Regions from separate parts of the Mesorhizobium sp. B2-8-5 genome, predicted to be linked through region 1. Evidence: riboswitches for the same ligand, from Rfam matches in the RefSeq annotation. Region 1 holds a riboswitch; the other holds the start of a gene.
What was found. Region 1 has a riboswitch for S-adenosylmethionine ahead of metX (homoserine O-acetyltransferase MetX). Riboswitches for the same ligand answer to the same signal wherever they lie in the genome.
Positions count from the first base shown of each region.

Region 2: it holds a riboswitch for S-adenosylmethionine, as region 1 does, so the genes downstream of both, FJ430_RS31265 (O-succinylhomoserine sulfhydrylase) here and metX (homoserine O-acetyltransferase MetX) in region 1, are expected to answer to the same signal.

Region 1 is NZ_CP083951.1:1,569,635-1,579,155, forward strand. It holds gene FJ430_RS07635 (class I SAM-dependent methyltransferase) at 1-735, shown strand, start outside; gene FJ430_RS07640 (ABC transporter ATP-binding protein/permease) at 854-2,695, shown strand; gene FJ430_RS07645 (glycosyltransferase family 2 protein) at 2,801-3,730, opposite strand; gene FJ430_RS07650 (DUF1330 domain-containing protein) at 4,058-4,378, shown strand; gene FJ430_RS07655 (glycosyltransferase) at 4,509-5,501, opposite strand; gene metW (methionine biosynthesis protein MetW) at 5,556-6,170, opposite strand; gene metX (homoserine O-acetyltransferase MetX) at 6,250-7,419, opposite strand; SAM riboswitch at 7,515-7,592, opposite strand; gene FJ430_RS07670 (AraC family transcriptional regulator) at 7,763-8,617, opposite strand; gene FJ430_RS07675 (phytanoyl-CoA dioxygenase family protein) at 8,806-9,521, shown strand, end outside.
Region 2 is NZ_CP083951.1:6,390,025-6,399,545, reverse strand. It holds gene apaG (Co2+/Mg2+ efflux protein ApaG) at 1-113, opposite strand, end outside; gene FJ430_RS31270 (ceramide glucosyltransferase) at 391-1,533, shown strand; gene FJ430_RS31265 (O-succinylhomoserine sulfhydrylase) at 1,671-2,861, opposite strand; SAM riboswitch at 2,918-2,995, opposite strand; gene FJ430_RS31260 (2'-deoxycytidine 5'-triphosphate deaminase) at 3,073-4,167, shown strand; gene araD1 (AraD1 family protein) at 4,209-5,204, opposite strand; gene mmsB (multiple monosaccharide ABC transporter permease) at 5,406-6,698, opposite strand; gene mmsA (multiple monosaccharide ABC transporter ATP-binding protein) at 6,695-8,227, opposite strand; gene chvE (multiple monosaccharide ABC transporter substrate-binding protein) at 8,425-9,495, opposite strand.

The sequences.
Region 1 (9,521 bases):
ACGCTCGGCCGCCTGGCCGAGCATTCGATCACCATGGCGTTGTCGTCCATATGGGCAACCGTGCCCAACGAGCGGCTGGTCGGCCTCGGCTATACACTGCCATGGCTGGAACGCTTCGGCGCCGATGCCGAGCGCGTCTTCGCCTTCATGCCGGCGACGCAGGGCGCGGTGGTGTGGCCGGCCAACGGACCGGCGGCGACGGCGCTGGTCTTCGACGAGGAACTGCCGCTGGTCGATTCCTGCATCGACCGCGTGCTCCTGGTGCACTCGCTCGAACATGCCGAAAACCCGCGCGAGACGCTGAACGAGATCTGGCGCGTGCTGTCGCCGGCGGGCAGGGTCGTCATCGTCGTGCCCAACCGGCGCGGCGTGTGGGCGCGGTTCGAGCACACGCCCTTCGGCAATGGCCGGCCGTTCTCGCGCGGCCAACTGACCGAATTGCTGCGCGAGGCGAATTTCACCCCGGCGACATGGAGCGACGCGCTGTTCTTCCCGCCGTCGCCGCGGCGTTTCATGATGCGGTTCCACAATGTGCTGGAGAGAGCCGGCCGGCGGTTCTGGCCGATTTTTTCCGGCGTCATCGTCGTCGAGGCGCAGAAGCGGCTCTATCAGGGCGTGCCGGTCGCGCAGCGCGCCTCGCGCCGCGTCTTCGTGCCGGTCTTCTCGCCGCAGGGGGCAACGCGGCTTGGCCGGCACGCGGCCGACGGCGCGCCTGGCCCTGTGACGCGTTCGTGATCGCCGCCGCGCCTTGCATCGCGCAGCGATCGTCACCCTATCTGAGGGCATGCTCGATCTGAGGAATGCTCGCTTGGCGCGGTGTTCGTGACCGCCGCGGAAACCAGGAATATCCTTCATGGACAACCAGACCGATAAAAAGCCAGGTCCAAAAAAGGCCGCCGTCTCGGTCGAGGCGAGCAGCCTCGCCGACCAGGTGGCGACGATCAAGCTGGGGTTGAAGGCCTCGCCGGTGCGCAGGCGACTTGCCTGGGTCTCCATAGGCATCGTCGCGGTCATCATCGCAACCTCGATCGGACAGGTTCTGCTCAACCGCTGGAACCAGCCTTTCTACGATGCGCTGGCCCGGCGCGACATGGCTGCTTTCCTGCACCAGCTTCTGGTCTTCGCGATGATCGCCGGCGGGCTTCTGGTGCTCAATATCGGCCAGACCTGGCTCAACCAGATGATCCGCCTGCGGCTGCGCGAGGCGCTGACGCTCGACCTCATCGATCAATGGATGCGACCGGCGCGTGCCTTCCGGCTGGCCAATGCTGGCGCCATCGGCGTCAATCCCGACCAGCGCATGCAGCAGGATGCCGCTCACTTGTCGGACCTGTCGACGGATCTCGGTGTCGGCCTGCTGCAGTCGTTCATCCTGCTTGTCTCCTTCATCGGCGTGCTGTGGCAGCTGTCTTCCGGTTTCGTGTTCCACGTCGGCGGCTATTCGTTGGCGATACCGGGCTACATGGTGTGGGCCGCGTTCCTCTATGCCGGCATCGCCTCGTGGCTGAGCTGGCTGGTCGGGCGTCCGCTGATCAGTCTCAACAGCGAGCGCTACACCCGCGAAGCGGAGCTGCGCTCCTCCATGGTGCGGGTGAATGAGAATGTCGACGCGATCGCGCTCTATCATGGCGAGCCCGATGCCCGGCGCCGGCTCGAGCTCGACCTCGGCACGGTGCTGGGCGCCATGCGGCGCATCTTCACCGCGCAGATCAACCTATCCTGGGTGACCGACACCTATGGCTGGATAACGGTGGTGGCGCCCATCCTGGTGGCTTCGCCGGTCTATTTCTCGGGCGACATCTCGTTCGGCGGGCTGATGATGGCGGTCGGCGCCTTCAACCAGGTTCATTCGTCCCTGCGCTGGTTCATCAACAATATCGGCAGCATCGCCGACTGGCGCGCGACGCTGATGCGGGTGGCCGACTTCCGCATCGCGCTCACCGAAACCGACGCGCTGCATGACACGGAAAAACGCATCCGGTTCGGCGAAAACGCCAATGGCAGCCTGACCTTCGACACGCTTGAGGTGGCTTCGCCGGAAGGCTGCACCAAGCTTGCCCAGACGGACGTCGAGATCCACGCCGGCGAGCGCGTCATGATCACCGGCGAGCCGGGCGCCGGCAAGACATTGTTCTTCCGGGCCATCGCCGGCCTGTGGCCATGGGGGAGCGGCCGGATCGGCCTGCCGGCCGGCGAGACCCCCATCTTCGTGCCGCGCGTGCCTTATTTCCCGGCCGGCACGCTGCGCGAGGTGCTCGATCATCCGAACGGCGAAGCCCCGGCCGGCGATGCCGAGATCGCGGCGGTGCTTGCCGAGGTCGGCCTCGACCGGCTGGCAACCGCCCTTGATCATCCCGGGCGCTGGGAACGCGAGCTCAGCGACGACGAACAACGGGCGCTGGCCTTCGCCAGGCTCGCCTTGCGCAAGCCGAAATGGGTGATCATCGACGAGGCGCTTGACGCGTTCGACGGGCCGACGTTGCGGCGGGTTCTGGCCATGCTTCAGAAGCGCCTGCCCGAAACCGCGATCGTCAATATCGGACGTGGTCAGCACAACAATCAGTTTTTTCCGCGCTCGCTGAACATCGTCAAGGATACCGGCGCGCCGGCGCTGAAACCCGCGCGAGTCAGGGCCGGGGCGATCGAACCACCGCCTCCGGCGGCTCGCCGCAAGAAGGAAACCACTGAAGCATAGGGCGTTTCACCGTTCCGCGGAAAACGGCTCTATCTCTTTGTTTTCACGCAGTTCCTGACGGAAAAGTGTGCAGCGGTTTTCGTCGGCATCGCGTCAAGGAGGCAATCAGACCGCCCGGGCGCCATATTTGGCGCGGAACTCGTCGTAGCAGTCGCGCCGCCAGCGGCGGCCGACGACATAGCCGCGCAAGAGTTCGGCGGGCGAGTAGCCGAGCGACTTGGACGACCGGTTGGCGTGATAGCCCGAAAACGCCTGCGGCAACCTGCCCTTGAGGATATCGGCGATGATCTGGCGCGCAATCATGTAAGGCGGAACGTCGGGATAGCGGTCGGCGATATAAGGATGCTTGTCGATCAGACTGGCGTAGGCCTCGACATAGCCGTCGCGGCGGCCGGAGATGGAATTCTCCGAATTGTACTTCTTCCAGTCGATATCCTCGGACAGCAAGGCGCCGCTGCGCTGGGCAAAGCGCAGCAGCAATTCGCGATCCTGCATGCGCGTGATGTCGCTGTCATAGCCGCCGATCGCGAGCAACGACTCGTGCCTTGCGGTGATCGCCGAGCCGGCAATGAAGATGGTCTGCGAGACCAGGGCACGCTGCAGCGTGCTCTTATCGAGGAAAGCGTCGCGATTGATGCATTTGGTGCTGCGGCTGCCTTTCAGCGACAAGAACGAGCTGATGAGAACTTCGAGCGAGGGATTCTGGTCGAAGCGCGCCAGCGTCCGCTCCAGCCGATCGGGCAGATAGACATCGTCCGAATCGAGGAAGGTCACGACCGGCGCCCGGGCGCGCTCAATGCCCGCATTGCGCGCGGCATTGGCGCCGCGCCATTTGGCGCCGACATAGATCAGCCTCGGGTCGCGGATTTCGGCCAACGCGGCGGCCGTCCCGTCGGTCGAACCGTCGTCGACCACGATGTGCTCGAAGCGGGTAAGTGTCTGCGCCAGAACGCTTTCCACCGCGCGCACGACCTGGCTGCGCCGGTTGTGGGTCGGCGTGATCACAGAGATCAGCGGAGCGTCCTGGTTCGACATCGGGCTGCCACTGCCGGTCGGATCTAGCGTTTGTCGGATGGGTCTGATGGCTATCCTCGCGTCCCACCTCTGATTTGCGACAGACGCTACAAAAAAGCCACGCTTGTGTCACGCAAAGCTATCCGAGAAACGCCGAATTAGTGGCTTTTCCGCAACATTGCGGTTTGATGGCAACACAATCGACGTTCTGGCTAGGCGACAGCCCGCCGGGGCGATGGTCGGCGTTGTCTCGATGACGTCCAAGGTAATCGACCGGACTACCTGACTTTTGCATGATGACCCAACGAGGCCGGCCGATCGGCTTCAGTCCCATGAAGGAGCAGGATCATGACCGCTTACGCCGTTGCCCACATGCGCCAAGTCACGCCGGGTCCCTGGATGATCGAGTATCTGGAGAAGATCGACGCCACGCTGGCGCCGTTCGGCGGACGCTTCGTCGTCCATGGCGGCGATGTCGAGGTCGTCGAAAACAACTGGCCCGGGCATCTGATCGTCATCGAATTCCCCGACAGCCAGCATGTGCGGGACTGGTACCGGTCGCCCGCATATCAACAGATCCTCGAGTTGCGCACCCACAATTCTGAATCCGACGTGGTCTTCGTCGATGGCGTCGAGCATCCGCACAAGGCTACGGATGTGCTTGGGTAGCAGAACAGCGCGCCTTTCCTGGAATTACCCTAGCGCGTTTCACCGTTTCACGGAAACGGCGAACCGCTCTATCTCTTTGTTTCTACGCAATACCGGACGGAAAACCGCTCACACTTTTCCTGGAATTGCCCTAACTGTGCACGACATAGTCGGGCACGATTTCAGGTCCGTCGCGAACGAGCCCCGCCGCCAGGCTGAAATGGCCGAGAAACGCGAAAGTGTAGAACGTCAGGCCAACAATCGCCGCGAAGGGAATTTGCCAGGCCGGCATGCCGGTCTGCGGTGCGAGGTTGACCACGCGCCGCAGCGTGCGCCACGACATTGTCCCCCAGCGCGTGAATGATTTGACGATACGCTGAACCCTGCCAGGCGCGTGAAGCTCGACGAATTTTCGATCGGCGTCCCTGCCGGTCACCAGAGCGCGCCAAAAGAAGAACCGCCAGCCGCGCGGGGAATAGTGGTGAACGCGCGCGTCCACATTGACTATCTTGTGGCCTTCGCTCCAAAGCTCATGCATCAGCAGCGTGCAGGAGACCTTGAAGCCGTTGTGTGCTGGAAATGGGTGGCTGGATATCCAGTCGTGCCGAAAGGCGATGTTGTTGGCGTTGAGAGCACGTTTGGCTGCAAATTTTTTGTCCCCTTCGGCCAGGGGAAAGAACCAGAGCAGAGCAAAGGTCCGCGAGAAGAAGTCGTCGTGCAAAAGATAGGTGTAGCCGTTCACGCAGACGGTTTCCGGCCGTTTGAAGGGCGTCAACAGACCTGAAAGCCAATTTGGTTCGGCAACCGAATCCGAGTCGACGAAAACCACGATGTCGGCTTCGGTCAAAAGGACGCCATTGTTCTTGAGATCGTAGTAGCGGCCACCGGCACAGGCCGCGAAGACCAGCTCGGCGACTTGACCCAAGTGGGGTGCTTCGGCCTCGAAACTGCTGCGCAGCAAATCGCCGTCGGATGGCTCTCCGGCATGCGATATGATGACCGTGGGCCTGGCCATGCCGGCTTCGGAAACCGAGGCAATCTCGCGTGCGAGCGCGTTCAACCCTACGCTGACCTCAGCCCAGTCGATGAAGTTGGCATTCTCCATCTCGAGGACAACCGAATAGGTTGGTCGTTCCGCCATCATGTTCCACCCCGCCCGGCGCGAGACTTAGCAAAAAGCCCGGGGCGAAGCCACCCGTCAGCGCCTCAACAAAAACACCGCCTGCTGGCCGAAGAAGTTCCAGAACCACCAGGGCATCGACAGGCCGATCTTCTGGCCGTTGGCGTCGAGCGCGGTTGCTTTCTCGACCGTCGCGCCGAGTTCCTCGCACAGGTTGACGAAGTCGCGGATGGTGCAGAAGTGGATGTTGGGCGTGTCGTACCAGGAGTAGGGCAGGTCCTTGGTGACCGGCATCCTGCCCTTGATCAGCAGCGAAAAGCGCACGCGCCAGTGGCCGAAATTGGGGAAGGAGACGATGGCGCGGTTGCCGATCCGAAGCAGTTCGTCGAGCACGACCTTCGGGTTGCGCGTCGCCTGCAGCGTCTGCGACAGCACGACGAAGTCGAAGCCCTTGTCGGCGTAGAATTTCAGATCCGTGTCGGCGTCGCCCTGGATAACCGATAGCCCGCGCGCCACGCATTCATTGACGCCACGCTGCGACAGTTCCAGCCCGCGGCCGTCGACCTGCTTGGTCTCCTGCAGGAGTTCCAGAAGCACGCCGTCGCCCGAGCCGACATCGAGGACGCGCGAATTGGCCGGGATGAGATCGGTGACGACCTCGAGGTCGACACGCTGGGCGCGATTGACGCTCATGGCCTTGCCTCCTGCATGGCGCATGATCCAGCTCCGAAAAGTCCGCAACTTTTTGCGTTCGCTGACCTTCGGCTCGGGGTCATGCGCTGAGCCCCCTGGCGCGGGCTGCCGATGCGATGAAGCCGTTGATGGCCGCGAACAGCTCCGGCTCGTCGAGCAGGAAGGCGTCGTGGCCGCGATCGGTCTCGATCTCGACGAAGGAGACGGAAGCGCCCGCCGCGTTCAAGGCATGCACGATCGACCGGCTCTCCTCGGTCGGGAACAGCCAGTCGCTGGTGAAGGAGACCAGGCAAAAGCGCGTCTTGGTGCCGGCGAAGGCGTCGGCGAGGCGCCCGCCATGATCGGCGGCAAGGTCGAAATAGTCCATCGCGCGGGTCAGATAGAGGTAGGAGTTGGCGTCGAAGCGGTCGACGAAGGTCATGCCCTGGTGGCGCAGATAGCTTTCGATCTGGAAATCGGCGTCGAAGCCGAAGGTGAGCGCCTCGCGGTCTTGCAGGTTGCGGCCGAATTTGCGGTGGAGCGCTGCTTCCGAAAGGTAGGTGATGTGGGCGGCCATGCGCGCGACGGCGAGCCCCTTTTCCGGCCGCTTGCCGAAATCGAGATATTTGCCGCCATGCCACTCCGGATCGGCCATGACGGCCTGTCGGCCGACTTCATGGAAGGCGATGTTCTGCGAGGAATGGCGGGCGCCGCTGGCGATCGGCAGGGCGCAGAACACACGCTCCGAATGGCTCGCCGCCCATTCCAGCACCTGCATGCCGCCCATCGAGCCGCCAAGCACGCAGAACAGCTTTTCGATGCCGAAATGATCGACCAGCATCGCCTGCGCGCGCACCATGTCGCGGATGGTGATAATGGGCAGGTCGAGCCCATAAGGCTTGCCCGTCGCCGGATTGGTCGAGGCCGGGCCGGTCGAGCCGAGACAGCCGCCGATGACGTTTGCGCAGATGACGAAGAAGCGGTTGGTGTCGATGATCTTGCCTGGGCCGATCAGCACTTCCCACCAGCCGGGCTTGCCGGTCACCGGATTGGTATTGGCCACGTGCTGGTCGCCCGTCAGCGCGTGGCAGACGAGGATGGCGTTGGAGCGCGCGGCGTTGAGCGTGCCATAGGTCTGGTAGGCGATCTGGAAAGGCGACAGCAGCGTGCCGGCGTCGAGCTTCAGCGGCTTGTCGGGGCCGAACTGCAGCACCGGGCTCGACGGATGGTCGGCCTCGTCCTTGGTCCTTGCAGCGCGCTGAGCGGCCATGTCCATCCTCATCCTGTCCGCATCGGTCTCGTCCCGACGCGGTGTCCGGCCGGCAGCGGACAACAAAAAACCGGCATTGCCGTCGCAAAGCCGGTTACAGGTTGCAAACGGCCCTTTAGCGAGTTGTTTAACGTGGCTGCAAGCCGACCGGCCAAATCACCACGGAAGTCTGGCAGTTCTTCTAGGACCAGCGCCGCGCTTCGTCAACGGGTAGCCTCCTCGCGGCGCTCCAGTCGGTTCACCGCACCCAAGCAGGCCATTTCCTGCCAAGCCAACACATGGCCTGCCTTGTCTTGTCGCAGTTTCTTGCCGGAAAGCCGTGTGGCGCCTTCACGGAATCTGTTCAGCGCTTCGACGCAACACCTAATTCGCTGCGCCGCCAGGCCGAAGGCGAAATGCCAACGGATCGCCTGAATTCGCGACCGAAATGATAGACGTCGCAAAAGCCGCATGTCTCGGCAATCTCGGCGATCGGCTGGTCGTCCTGCACCAGCAGCGACTGCGCGTGCATCAAGCGCTCGCGCATCAGCCACTGATGCGGGCTGGTGCGAAGATAGCGCTGAAACATCCGCCGGGTCTGCGACGGCCCGAGCCCGGTGACGGCCGACAGGGCCGACGCGGTCCATGCGAAACCGAGCGCCCCGCGCATCGCCTCGATACCAGAAGCGAGCGGTTTCGGCAGGTCGTCGCTATCCGGCCCCGCCAACGCGCGATCGATCAGGAGCAGGAATTCGGCAACCAGTTGCGAAAGGCGCAGATCGAGGCTGGCGTCGCGGCGGCGCAACGCGGCAAACAGGCGCTCGAACCATGGGACTGGAGTTGTTCCCTCGGCGAAGGTGGCGCGCGGCGTGCCCTCTCCGAACAGCTTGCGCCGCAGGATGGCGGGCTCCGGGCCGTCCAGCCTGAACCAAAGTACCGTCCAAGGATCCCGGGGATCGGCGGAATGGACGTGCGGAGCCTCGTTCGCCATCCAGACCAATTGACCAGCCCCGACGTCTATCCTTTGCCCAAGCGTTTCGACATAGCCGGCGCCGGCAAGACAGTAGATGATGTCCTGTCCGGGATAGACGGCGCGTTCTATCCGGTAATCCGGTCCGGCGGCGACTTTTCCGGCGCGCAGCACGCTGAACGCGGCGCGGGTCCAGGCCGGGGCTGGCACATAGTGGAAACTCTCAATTACGGACGTTCTTTTGTGCATGCGCGTTTTATACAAAAAATACGTTCCCTTTGTCCATTTTGTTCCGCGGCGGAGGGGCTAAATTCTCCTCAAGAGCCTGGGATTTCCGGCCGGAAACGGATCGGAACCAGGCCTTCAAAAAGGTTCAGGGGCGCCCGTGCCGCATCGCGGGACGCTTTGGGGTTCCAGGGAGAATACCGATGCTCGCGATGACCAGACATGAAGCCGAGCTTTACGCTCGCGACGGCTACATCATTCGCCGTGGCCTGCTGGGCGCCGGTGAAGTCGCCAACTTTCGCGACCACGCCCGCAAGCAGCTCGCGGAGGAGCAGAGCAAGGGCGGCGTGATGTCCAAGGGCGACAAGGAGGGCAAGACCACGCTGCTGAAGATGTGGACCAAGGCCGAAGACGACAAATACGGCCTGCTGGCCCGCGACGAGCGCATGGTCGATCTGGCCGAGGACGCCGTCGGCAAGCCGATCTACCTCTACAGCCACAAGATGACGATGAAGCAGCCCAACGAAGGCGGCGCATGGGAATGGCACCAGGACTTCGGCTACTGGTACAATTACGGCTGCCTGGCACCGGAAATGATGAGCATCTACGTCGCGCTCGACAAGGCGACCCGCGAAAACGGCTGCCTTCAGGTGCTCAAGGGCACGCACAAGCTCGGCCGCCTCAATCATATCCGCGAGAACGAGCAGACCAATGTCGAGCATGAGCACCTGGAAGCTGCCCTGAAGCGCTTCGAGCACATCTATGTCGAGATGGAGGCGGGCGACGCCCTGGTCTTCGACGGCAACCTGCTGCACCGTTCGGACGCGAACCGCTCGGACACGTATCGCTGGGGCTATATCTGCTCCTACAACGCGGTCGAGAACGCGCCCTTCAAGAAGGTGCGCGAATACGGCAACTACGAACAATT
Region 2 (9,521 bases), 1.6 Mb from region 1:
TCGATCGTCACCTGATAGCCCCAGACATAGCGGTTCTCGGACGGATCGGAGCGGTCCTCCAGATAGAAGGGCCTGACTAGCACTTCGATGTTGCGCGTCACTGCGCGATACATGGGCCACTCCGGTTGCCGCTGCAGAACATTCGTTGCGCTTCGCTGTTGGGCGCGCAACGCCGACCATCCTGCCAGCCTTGTAGCGCACGTGCCGAAAAACAATGTCATTTAAGTGACACATGACAATGTTGGTGTGCACAAACCGTGCCGGGCGACTCGGGCGCTCTGTAACTAATGAAATGGGCGCATGCGGCCGAGAGCAATTCCAGGAAAAGTGTGAGCAGTTTTCCGTCCGGAATTGCGTGAAAACAAAGAGATAGAGAGTGACCAGATCTCGATGGAACTGACTATCGCAGCCGGCCTGGCTTCGTCAGCCCTTCTTCTGTCCAATCTCACCAGCATCCTGCTCGCCGCGTCGCGGCTGAAATGGCGGCATGTCATTGCGCCGCCCGTCGGCGCACAGCCGGTCTCGATCATCGTGCCGTCGCGCGGCGTCGAGCCGTTCACACAGGAGACCCTGCAGCGCGCCTTCTCGCTCGATTGGCCGCTCTACGAGCTGATCTTCTGCGTTGCGCATGCCGAAGACCCGGTGGTCAAGCTGATCGATGCGGCGATCGCGCGCTATCCGAAGGTGCCTGCGCGACTCCTGATCGGCGACGATCGCGTCAGCGCCAACCCCAAGCTCAACAACTGCATCAAGGGCTGGCAGGCTGCGCGGCACGATTGGGTGGTCCTCGCCGATTCCAATGTTCTGATGCCGAAGGACTATATTCAGCACCTGATGGCGGCATGGCGCCCGGATACCGGCCTCGTCTGCTCGACGCCGATCGGCTCGCGGCCGGATGGGTTTTGGGCCGAAGTCGAATGCGCCTTCCTCAACACGCTGCAGGCGCGCTGGCAGTATGCCGGCGAGGCGCTTGGGCTCGGCTTCGCCCAAGGCAAGAGCATGCTGTGGAACAAGCCGATGCTCGATGCCAATGGCGGTATCCAGGCTTTGGCCGCCGAGATCGCCGAGGACGCGGCCGCCACCAAGCTGGTCAACAGCCTGGGCCTGCGCGTCAATCTCGTCGCTTCGCCTTTCGAGCAGCCGCTCGGCCAGCGCCGGCTCGCCGAGATCTGGTCGCGCCAGGCGCGCTGGGCGCGGCTACGCCGCGTCACCTTCCCGCTGTTCTTCGCGCCGGAGATCCTGACCGGCGCTGCGGTGCCGCTGCTGCTGGCGCTGATTGCGGCGGCAAGCGCCGGCGTCAGCCTGCCCACGACGGCCTTGGGCGTGCTGGCGATCGCCTACCTGCCGGAATGCCTCCTGGCCTTTGCGAAGGGCTGGTACCTGTCGCCGCGCAGCGTCACCGCGATGCTCGTGCGCGATGCCCTGCTGCCCGCCATCTGGGCGCGCGCCTGGTTCGGCGGCGCCGTCGAATGGCGCGGCAACGCCATGACCATCCGCACCAAGGCGATGACCGAACTGGAAGAGCTTGCCTAATGCATGTCGCGCAAAAGTGTGCAGCGGTTTTGCGATAACGACATGCATGAAAACAAAGCCTTAAAGCGCGTCGCCTGAATCCGCTTCAGCGCGACGCGCTTTAAAGTCCTGTGTAGTGACGGTCGCCGCTACAGGTCTTATTTGGCCGCCTTCAGCGCCTGCTCGATGTCCTCCAGCAGGTCGTCGGCGTCCTCCAGGCCGACGGAGAGCCTGAGCGTGCCCGGCCCGATGCCGAGCTCGGCCCGCGCGTCGTCGCTCAGATTCTTGTGCGTGGTCGTCGCCGGATGGGTGATCAGGCTCTTGGCGTCGCCGAGATTGTTCGAGATCAGCACGATGTCGAGCGCGTTCTGAAAGGCGAAGGCCGCCTGCTTGCCGCCCTTGACGTCGAGGCAGATCAGCGTCGAGCCACCCGACATCTGCTTCTTGACGACATCCGCCTGCGGATGATCGGCCCGGCCCGGATAGATGACGCGGGCTATCTCCGATCGGCCGGCGAGGAAATCCGCGATCTTGCCGGCGCTCTCGGTCTGCTGGCGCACGCGCAGCGGCAGCGTCTCCAGGCCTTTCAACAGCGTCCAGGCGTTGAACGGCGACAGGCTGGGACCGGTGTGGCGGAAGTAGTCGTGCAGGTTTTCGTCGATCCATTTCTTGTCGGACAGGATGACGCCGCCGAGGCAGCGGCCCTGGCCGTCTATGTGCTTGGTCGCCGAATAGACGACAATATGGGCGCCGAGCTGCAGCGGCTTCTGCTGCAGCGGCGTGGCGAAGACATTGTCGACGATCACGCGCGCGCCGATGGAATTGGCGAGCTTGGCAACCGCGGCGATGTCGACCACTTCCAGCGTCGGATTGGTTGGGCTTTCGAGGAAGAACAGCTTGGTGTTCGGCCTTATCGCCTTTTCCCAATTGGCGATGTCGGTGCCGTCGACCAGCGTCGCCTGGATGCCGTAGCGCGGCGCCAGCGTCTCGACCACCCAGCGACAGGAGCCGAACAGGGCGCGCGCCGCAACGATATGGTCGCCGGCCTTGGCGCTGCAGAGCAACGCGGCCGAGACGGCCGCCATGCCGGAAGCGGTGGCGCGGGCATCCTCGGCGCCTTCGAGCGCGCACATGCGCTTTTCGAACATGTCGACCGTCGGGTTGGCGTAGCGCGAATAGATGAAACCGGGCTCCTCGCCCTTGAAGCGGGCTTCCGCGGCTTGCGCGGTCTCATAGACATAGCCCTGGGTGAGGTACATCGCCTCGGATGTCTCGCCGAAGCCGGAACGCAGCGTTCCGCCATGCACGAGTGCCGTCTGAGGTTTCCAGTTGCGCTTCTTGGTGCTCATAGCCCTGCTTCCAGACACAAAAAAACCGGCCGCGAAGTCGCAACCGGTCCATATAGCCTTGCGGCTCGACGGTCCTTTAGCGACTTGTTTAACGTGGCTGCAAGCCGACCGGCCAAATCACCACGGGATAACGACGCTTTAAACCCGCGCCGCGCTTGCGTCAATTGCCGGCTTCATTAAGAGGTTTGTACCAGCAGAGCGGAGTAAGACTTTGCGGCAGACAGGCATTCTTCCCGACCAGGATATTTCCGCGCTGTTCCAGTCCAGTGCGCTGAAGTCGCCGCGCGCGCTGGACACCAACCAGATCCAGCCGGCCAGCCTTGACCTGAGGCTCGGCGACACGGCCTTCCGCGTGCGAGCCTCCTTCCTGCCCGGCCCCGATCATCGGGTAGCCGACAAGCTCGAGCGGCTGAAGTTGCATGAATTCAGCCTCGCCGAGGGCGCCGTGCTGGAGACGGGTTGCGTCTACATCGTGCCGCTGCTCGAAAGCCTGGCGCTGCCCTCGAATGTGTCCGCTTCCGCCAATCCCAAGAGCTCGACCGGGCGGCTCGACATCTTCACCCGGGTGATGACCGATCGCGGCCACGAGTTCGACAAGATCGCCGCCGGCTATCACGGGCCGCTCTATCTCGAAGTCAGCCCGCGCACCTTCCCGATCGTCGTGCGGGCCGGCTCGCGGCTGTCGCAGATCCGTTTCCGCACCGGCAACGCGGTGCTTTCGGAGAGCGAGTTGCGCGACCTTCACCGCGCCGAGATGCTGGTCGCCACCGAGCCGCCCAATATTTCAGGCGGCGGCATCGCGCTCTCCATCGACCTCGACGGCGACAAGGACGGCCTTGTCGGCTATCGCGGCAAGCACCACACCGGCCTGGTCGATGTCGACAAGCGCGCCGCGCAGGATGTCGTCGATTTCTGGGAGCCGATCTACAAGAGCGGCGCCGGCGAACTCGTGCTCGACCCCGACGAATTCTACATCCTGGTCTCGCGCGAAGCGGTGCACGTGCCGCCGCTCTACGCCGCCGAGATGACGCCTTTCGATCCGTTGGTCGGCGAGTTCCGCGTCCACTATGCCGGCTTCTTCGACCCAGGCTTCGGCCACTCCGCCGCCGGCGGCAGCGGCAGCCGCGCTGTGCTCGAAGTGCGCAGCCACGAGGTGCCGTTCATCCTCGACCACGGCCAGATCGTCGGCCGTCTCGTCTACGAGCACATGCTGCAGCGCCCGCAGGCTCTTTACGGCACCGACCTGGGATCGAACTACCAGGCGCAGGGCCTGAAGCTCTCCAAGCATTTTCGCGCCGCGCGCTAAGGTCTGAGCTGCTGATCTCCCCCTTGGGGGAGATCACGCTCTCACAGCGCCTTCACCGCCACCTTGACCGGCTTTTCGATCTCCAGCGGGTTGCGCAGCGGCAGGCCGAAATCCTGCGCTTCGATCTCGAACGTGTCGCCGGCCTCGGTCCTGATGCCATCGGCGAAGGACAGCGTCGCGGTGCCGAACATGTGCACATGCACGTCGCCCGGCTGGCGGAAGGCCGAATATTTGAAATGATGGTGCTCGAGATTGGCGATGGTGTGCGACATGTTCGCTTCGCCGGACAGGAACGGCTTTTCCCACAAAAGCTTGCCGTGGCGCCAGATGCGCGATCCGCCGCGGATGTCGGCCGGCAGGTCGCCGATCAGGATCTCCGGACCGAACGAAGCGTTGCGCAGCTTGGAGTGGGCGAGGAACAGATAGTTCACCCGCTCCGTCACGTGGTCGGAGAATTCGTTCGATAGCGTGAAGCCGACGCGGAACGGCGCGCCGTCATCGCCGATGACATAGATGCCGGCGATCTCCGGCTCCTCGCCGCCGTCCTGCGCAAAGGCCGGCGACATCAGGGGCGCGCCGGGGGCCACCGCCATCGTGCCGTTGCCTTTGTAGAACCATTCCGGCTGCACGCCGACCTGTCCCTTGGCGGGCTTGCCGCCTTCCAGCCCCATGCGGAACATCTTCATGGAATCGGTGAGCTCCTCCTCGCCGCCCTCGCTGAGCTTCTTGTGCATGGAATCGCGCGTCGCCGCGGAGCCGAGATGCGTCAGGCCGGTGCCGGTGAGATGCAGATGCGCGGGATCGGGGTGGTTGATCGGCGACACCAGCCTGCCCCTCTTGTAGGCGGCATCGAGATCGACTGTCTCGCCATAGCCCTTGCGCTCGATCAGCGCTTCGAGCCCGGTGCCGGTGCGCGCGGCCTCCATCGCCAGCGAATAGACGCTGCGCGCGCCGTTGATGATCCTTGTCTTGCCGCCGCCGTTGCGGGCGACGACGCGGATCGTCTCGGCGTCGTCGAGGATCTGGGAGATCAGCATGTTGAAATCCTCTCTCATTTTGCCGGCCGCCCGCGGGCAAGCCTTGACTGGCGCGGCGCGGAGCAATCCCCGCCACGGTTGAAACGCTTCGTCCGGATTGCGTTCGCGAGCCTGGGTCCTTGCTGGACTCTCGGCGCCGACGGGTTGCCGGCAGCTTCGCGATCTGAAACCCGTATGCCTCCTTAAATCCGCTTCCGGCCTTCAGGCCTTGTTCTTGTTGTAGACGTCGAAGATCACGGCGCCGAGCAGCACCAGGCCCTTGACCACCTGTTGCCAGTCGACATTGACGCCCATGATCGACATGCCGTTGTTCATCACGCCCATGATGAAGCCGCCGACCACGGCGCCGATCACCTGTCCGACGCCGCCCATCGCCGAGGCGCCGCCGATGAAGACGGCCGCGATGACGTCGAGCTCGCTGCCGAGACCCGCTGCCGGCACCGCTTGGCCGAGGCGCGCCGCGATGATCAGGCCGCCCAGCGCCGAAAGCACGCCCATGTTGATGAAGACCAGCAGCGTCAGCCTCTCGGTATTGATGCCCGAGAGCTGCGCGGCCTTGGCGTTGCCGCCCATGGCGTAGATGCGGCGGCCAATGGTCATGCGCTTGGTGACGAAGACGAACAGCGAGATCAGCACGCCCATCACCAGGAGCACGACCGGCAGGCCCCTGTAGCTCGCGAACTGGAAGACCAGGAACAGCGCCAGCGCGCTGCCGACCAGCGTCTTGACGACGAACAGCGGGAAGGGCTCCGCCTCATAGCCATGCCGCTCGCGCTTGCGCCGCGTCCTGAAGCCGAAATAGGCATAGGCGAGCACCGCGACCAGACCCAGCACGATCGTCGTCATATGCAGCGTCAAGCCGCTGCCGACGATGGTCTTGCCGGCGGCATTCACCGTCGGCGGGATCAGCATCAGCGGGCCGATTACGTCCGGGATGAAGCCGGAGCTCAGCGCCTTGAAGTCGGGCGGAAGCGGGCCGACCGAAGAGCCGCCGCCGAGCAGCGCCTGGCAGATGCCGCGGAAGATCAGCATGCCCGCCAGCGTCACGATGAAGCTCGGTATCTTGTGATAGGCGATCCAGTAGCCTTGCGCGGCGCCGATGAGGCCGCCGACGATCAAGCAGATGATCGAAACCACCAGCGGATTCGAGAATATCCCGAGCGGCCAGATCACCATCATCATCGCGGCGAGCGCGCCGATGAAACCGGCGACCGATCCCACGCTGAGATCGATATAGCCGGAGACGATGACCAGCAGCATGCCCAGCGCCATCACGATGATGAACGAGTTCTGCTGCACCAGATTGCTCAGGTTGACCGGTTTGAACAGCGTTCCCGACGTCGTGTACTGGAAGAACAGCATGATGACGATCAGCGCGATGATCAGGCCGTATTCGCGCAGATTCGTCGTCAGCGCCGAGACGGCGACGCGCTGTCCCTGCTTGACGTCCTCGGCGACGCCGCTTTGCGGCGCGGGAGCGCTGTCTGTGCTCATGATGCTTTTCCTTCTCCGCGAACGATGGCGCGCATGATTTTTTCCTGGCTTGCGTCGCTTGCCGCCATTTCGCCGACGATACGCCCTTCATTCATGACATAGATGCGGTCGGAGATACCGAGCAGTTCAGGCATTTCCGACGAGATGACGATGATCGCTTTGCCCTCGGCGGCGAGGCGCGCGATGATCGTATAGATTTCGTACTTCGCGCCGACGTCAATGCCGCGGGTCGGCTCGTCCATGATCAAAACCTCCGGATCGGCGAACAGCCATTTGGACAGCACGACCTTCTGCTGGTTGCCGCCCGAGAGGTTGCCGGTGAGCTGGTAGACGCTGGAGGCGCGGATATTGGTCTTCTTGCGATAGTCGTTGGCGACGCTCATCTCGCGCATGTCGTCGATGACGCCGCGGCTCGAAACGCCGCCCAGATTGGCCAAAGTCACATTGTGCTTGATGTGGTCGATGAGGTTGAGGCCGTAGGTCTTGCGGTCCTCGGTGACATAGGCGATGCGGTTCTCCACCGCCTTGCTCACTGTCGAAAGATCGAGCGGCTTGCCCCTGAGCAGCACCTCGCCGCTGATGCGCCGACCGTAGGTGCGGCCGAACAGGCTCATAGCGAATTCGGTACGGCCGGCGCCCATCAGCCCGGCGATGCCGACAACCTCGCCCTTGCGCACATTGATATTGATGTTCTTGATCACCTGCCGCTCGGCATGGATCGGGTGGTAGACCGACCAGTCCTTGACCTCGAAGATGACCTCGCCGATCTTCGGCTCGCGCGGCGGGTAGCGGTCGTCGAGCGAGCGGCCGACCATCGAGGTGATGATGCGGTCTTCCGAGATGTCCTTCCTCGGCAGGGTCTCGATGGTGCGCCCGTCGCGGATCACCGTCACCTTGTCGGCGACGCGGTTCACCTCGTTGAGCTTGTGCGAGATCAGGATCGAGGTCATGCCCTGGCGCTTGAACTCGAGCAGGAGGTCGAGCAGCGCCTGGCTGTCCTTTTCGCTGAGCGACGCCGTCGGCTCGTCGAGGATCAGAAGCTTCACTTCCTTGCTCAGCGCCTTGGCGATCTCGACCAGCTGCTGCTTGCCGACGCCGATGTCGGTGATCAGCGTCTTGGGGTCTTCCTTGAGGCCGACCTTTTTGAGCAGGGCGCTGGTGCGCGTCTCGTTGGCGTCCCAGTCGATGACGCCGTAGCTGGCGTGCTCGTTGCCGAGGAAGATGTTTTCTGCGATCGACAGCATCGGCACCAGGGCAAGCTCCTGGTGGATGATGACGATGCCGATATGCTCGCTGTCGTGAATGCCTTTGAAATTGCATTCCTGGCCGCGGAAGATGATCTGGCCGTCATAGGTGCCGGACGGATAGACGCCCGACAGCACCTTCATCAGCGTCGACTTGCCGGCGCCGTTCTCGCCGACGATGGCATGGATCTCACCTTCCTCGACGCTGAGATTGACGTTCGACAACGCCTTCACGCCGGGAAACGTCTTGGTGATGTCGCGCATCTCCAAAATCGTCGAGGCCATCAGGATCTGCTCCCTGGCGCACGGCTCCCAATCGGCATCGATCGTGGAAAGGCCTGTGCGCAAAATCAACATGCTGCGGCGGCTTCGCGTTGCGGATCGGCGCGTGACGCTGCGGAAGCCGGCAAAAACAATACCGGGGTCGGCTCTGAACGAAAAGGGGCCCTGCGTTGCGCAGGACCCCTCCCTTCGAGGCTGGATTACTTCAGCTCGTCGGCCTTGATGTAGCCGGAGTCGACGACCTGCGCCTGATAGTTCGACTTGTCGACCTCATGCGGCGTCAACAGGATCGAGGGAACGACCTTGACGTCGTTGTTGTAGGTCTTTTCGTCGAGGCCGTCCGGCTTGCCGCCGGAGAGCACCTTGTCGACCAGCTGCACGGTGGCCTTGGCCAGTTCGCGGGTGTCCTTGAACACGGTCGAATACTGCTCGCCCGAGATGATCAGCTTGACCGAGGCGGTTTCGGCGTCCTGGCCGGTCACGATCGGCCAGGGCTGCGCTTCGGTGCCGTAGCCGACGGCGCGCAGCGAGGCGGTGATGCCGCGCGACAGGCCGTCATACGGCGACAGAACGCCATCGACGCGGCTGCCGTCCGAATAGTTGGCCGAAAGCAGGTTGTCCATGCGCGCCTGGGCGGTGGCGGCGAGCCAGCGCAGCGTGCCGACCTTGTCCATGCCCGTCTGGCCGGATTTGATCTTGATCGAGCCGTCATCGATCAGCGGCTGCAGGACCGACATGGCGCCGTTGTAGAAGAAGAAGGCGTTGTTGTCGTCCGGCGAGCCGCCGAACAGCTCGACGTTCCACGGCTTGGTGTTCGGGAAACGCTCCTTGAGGCCCTTGACCAGCGAGTTCGCCTGGATGACGCCGACGCCGAAATTGTCGAAGGTGGTGTAGTAGTCGACATTGCCCGTCTTCTTGATCAGGCGGTCGTAGGCGACGACGACGACGCCTGCGTCATTGGCCTTCTGCAGCGCGTCGGCCATGGTGGTGCCGTCGATCGAAGCGATGATCAGCGCCTTCGGGCCCTTGGTGATTTCGTTTTCCAGCTGGCTGAGCTGGTTCGGGATATCGTCCTGCGCATACTGCAGGTCGACGGTGTAGCCGAGCGCTTCGAGCTGGGACTTGACGGCGTCGCCGTCGTTGATCCAGCGCTGCGAGGTCTTGGTCGGCATCAGCACGCCGACGAGACCCTTGTCGGCGGCATGCGCCGAATAGGTCATGGCGGCGATGCCAAGGGCCGCGACGGCGGCCAGCGTCTTGATGATCTTCACGATTACTCTCCCTGGTTGATGGACGC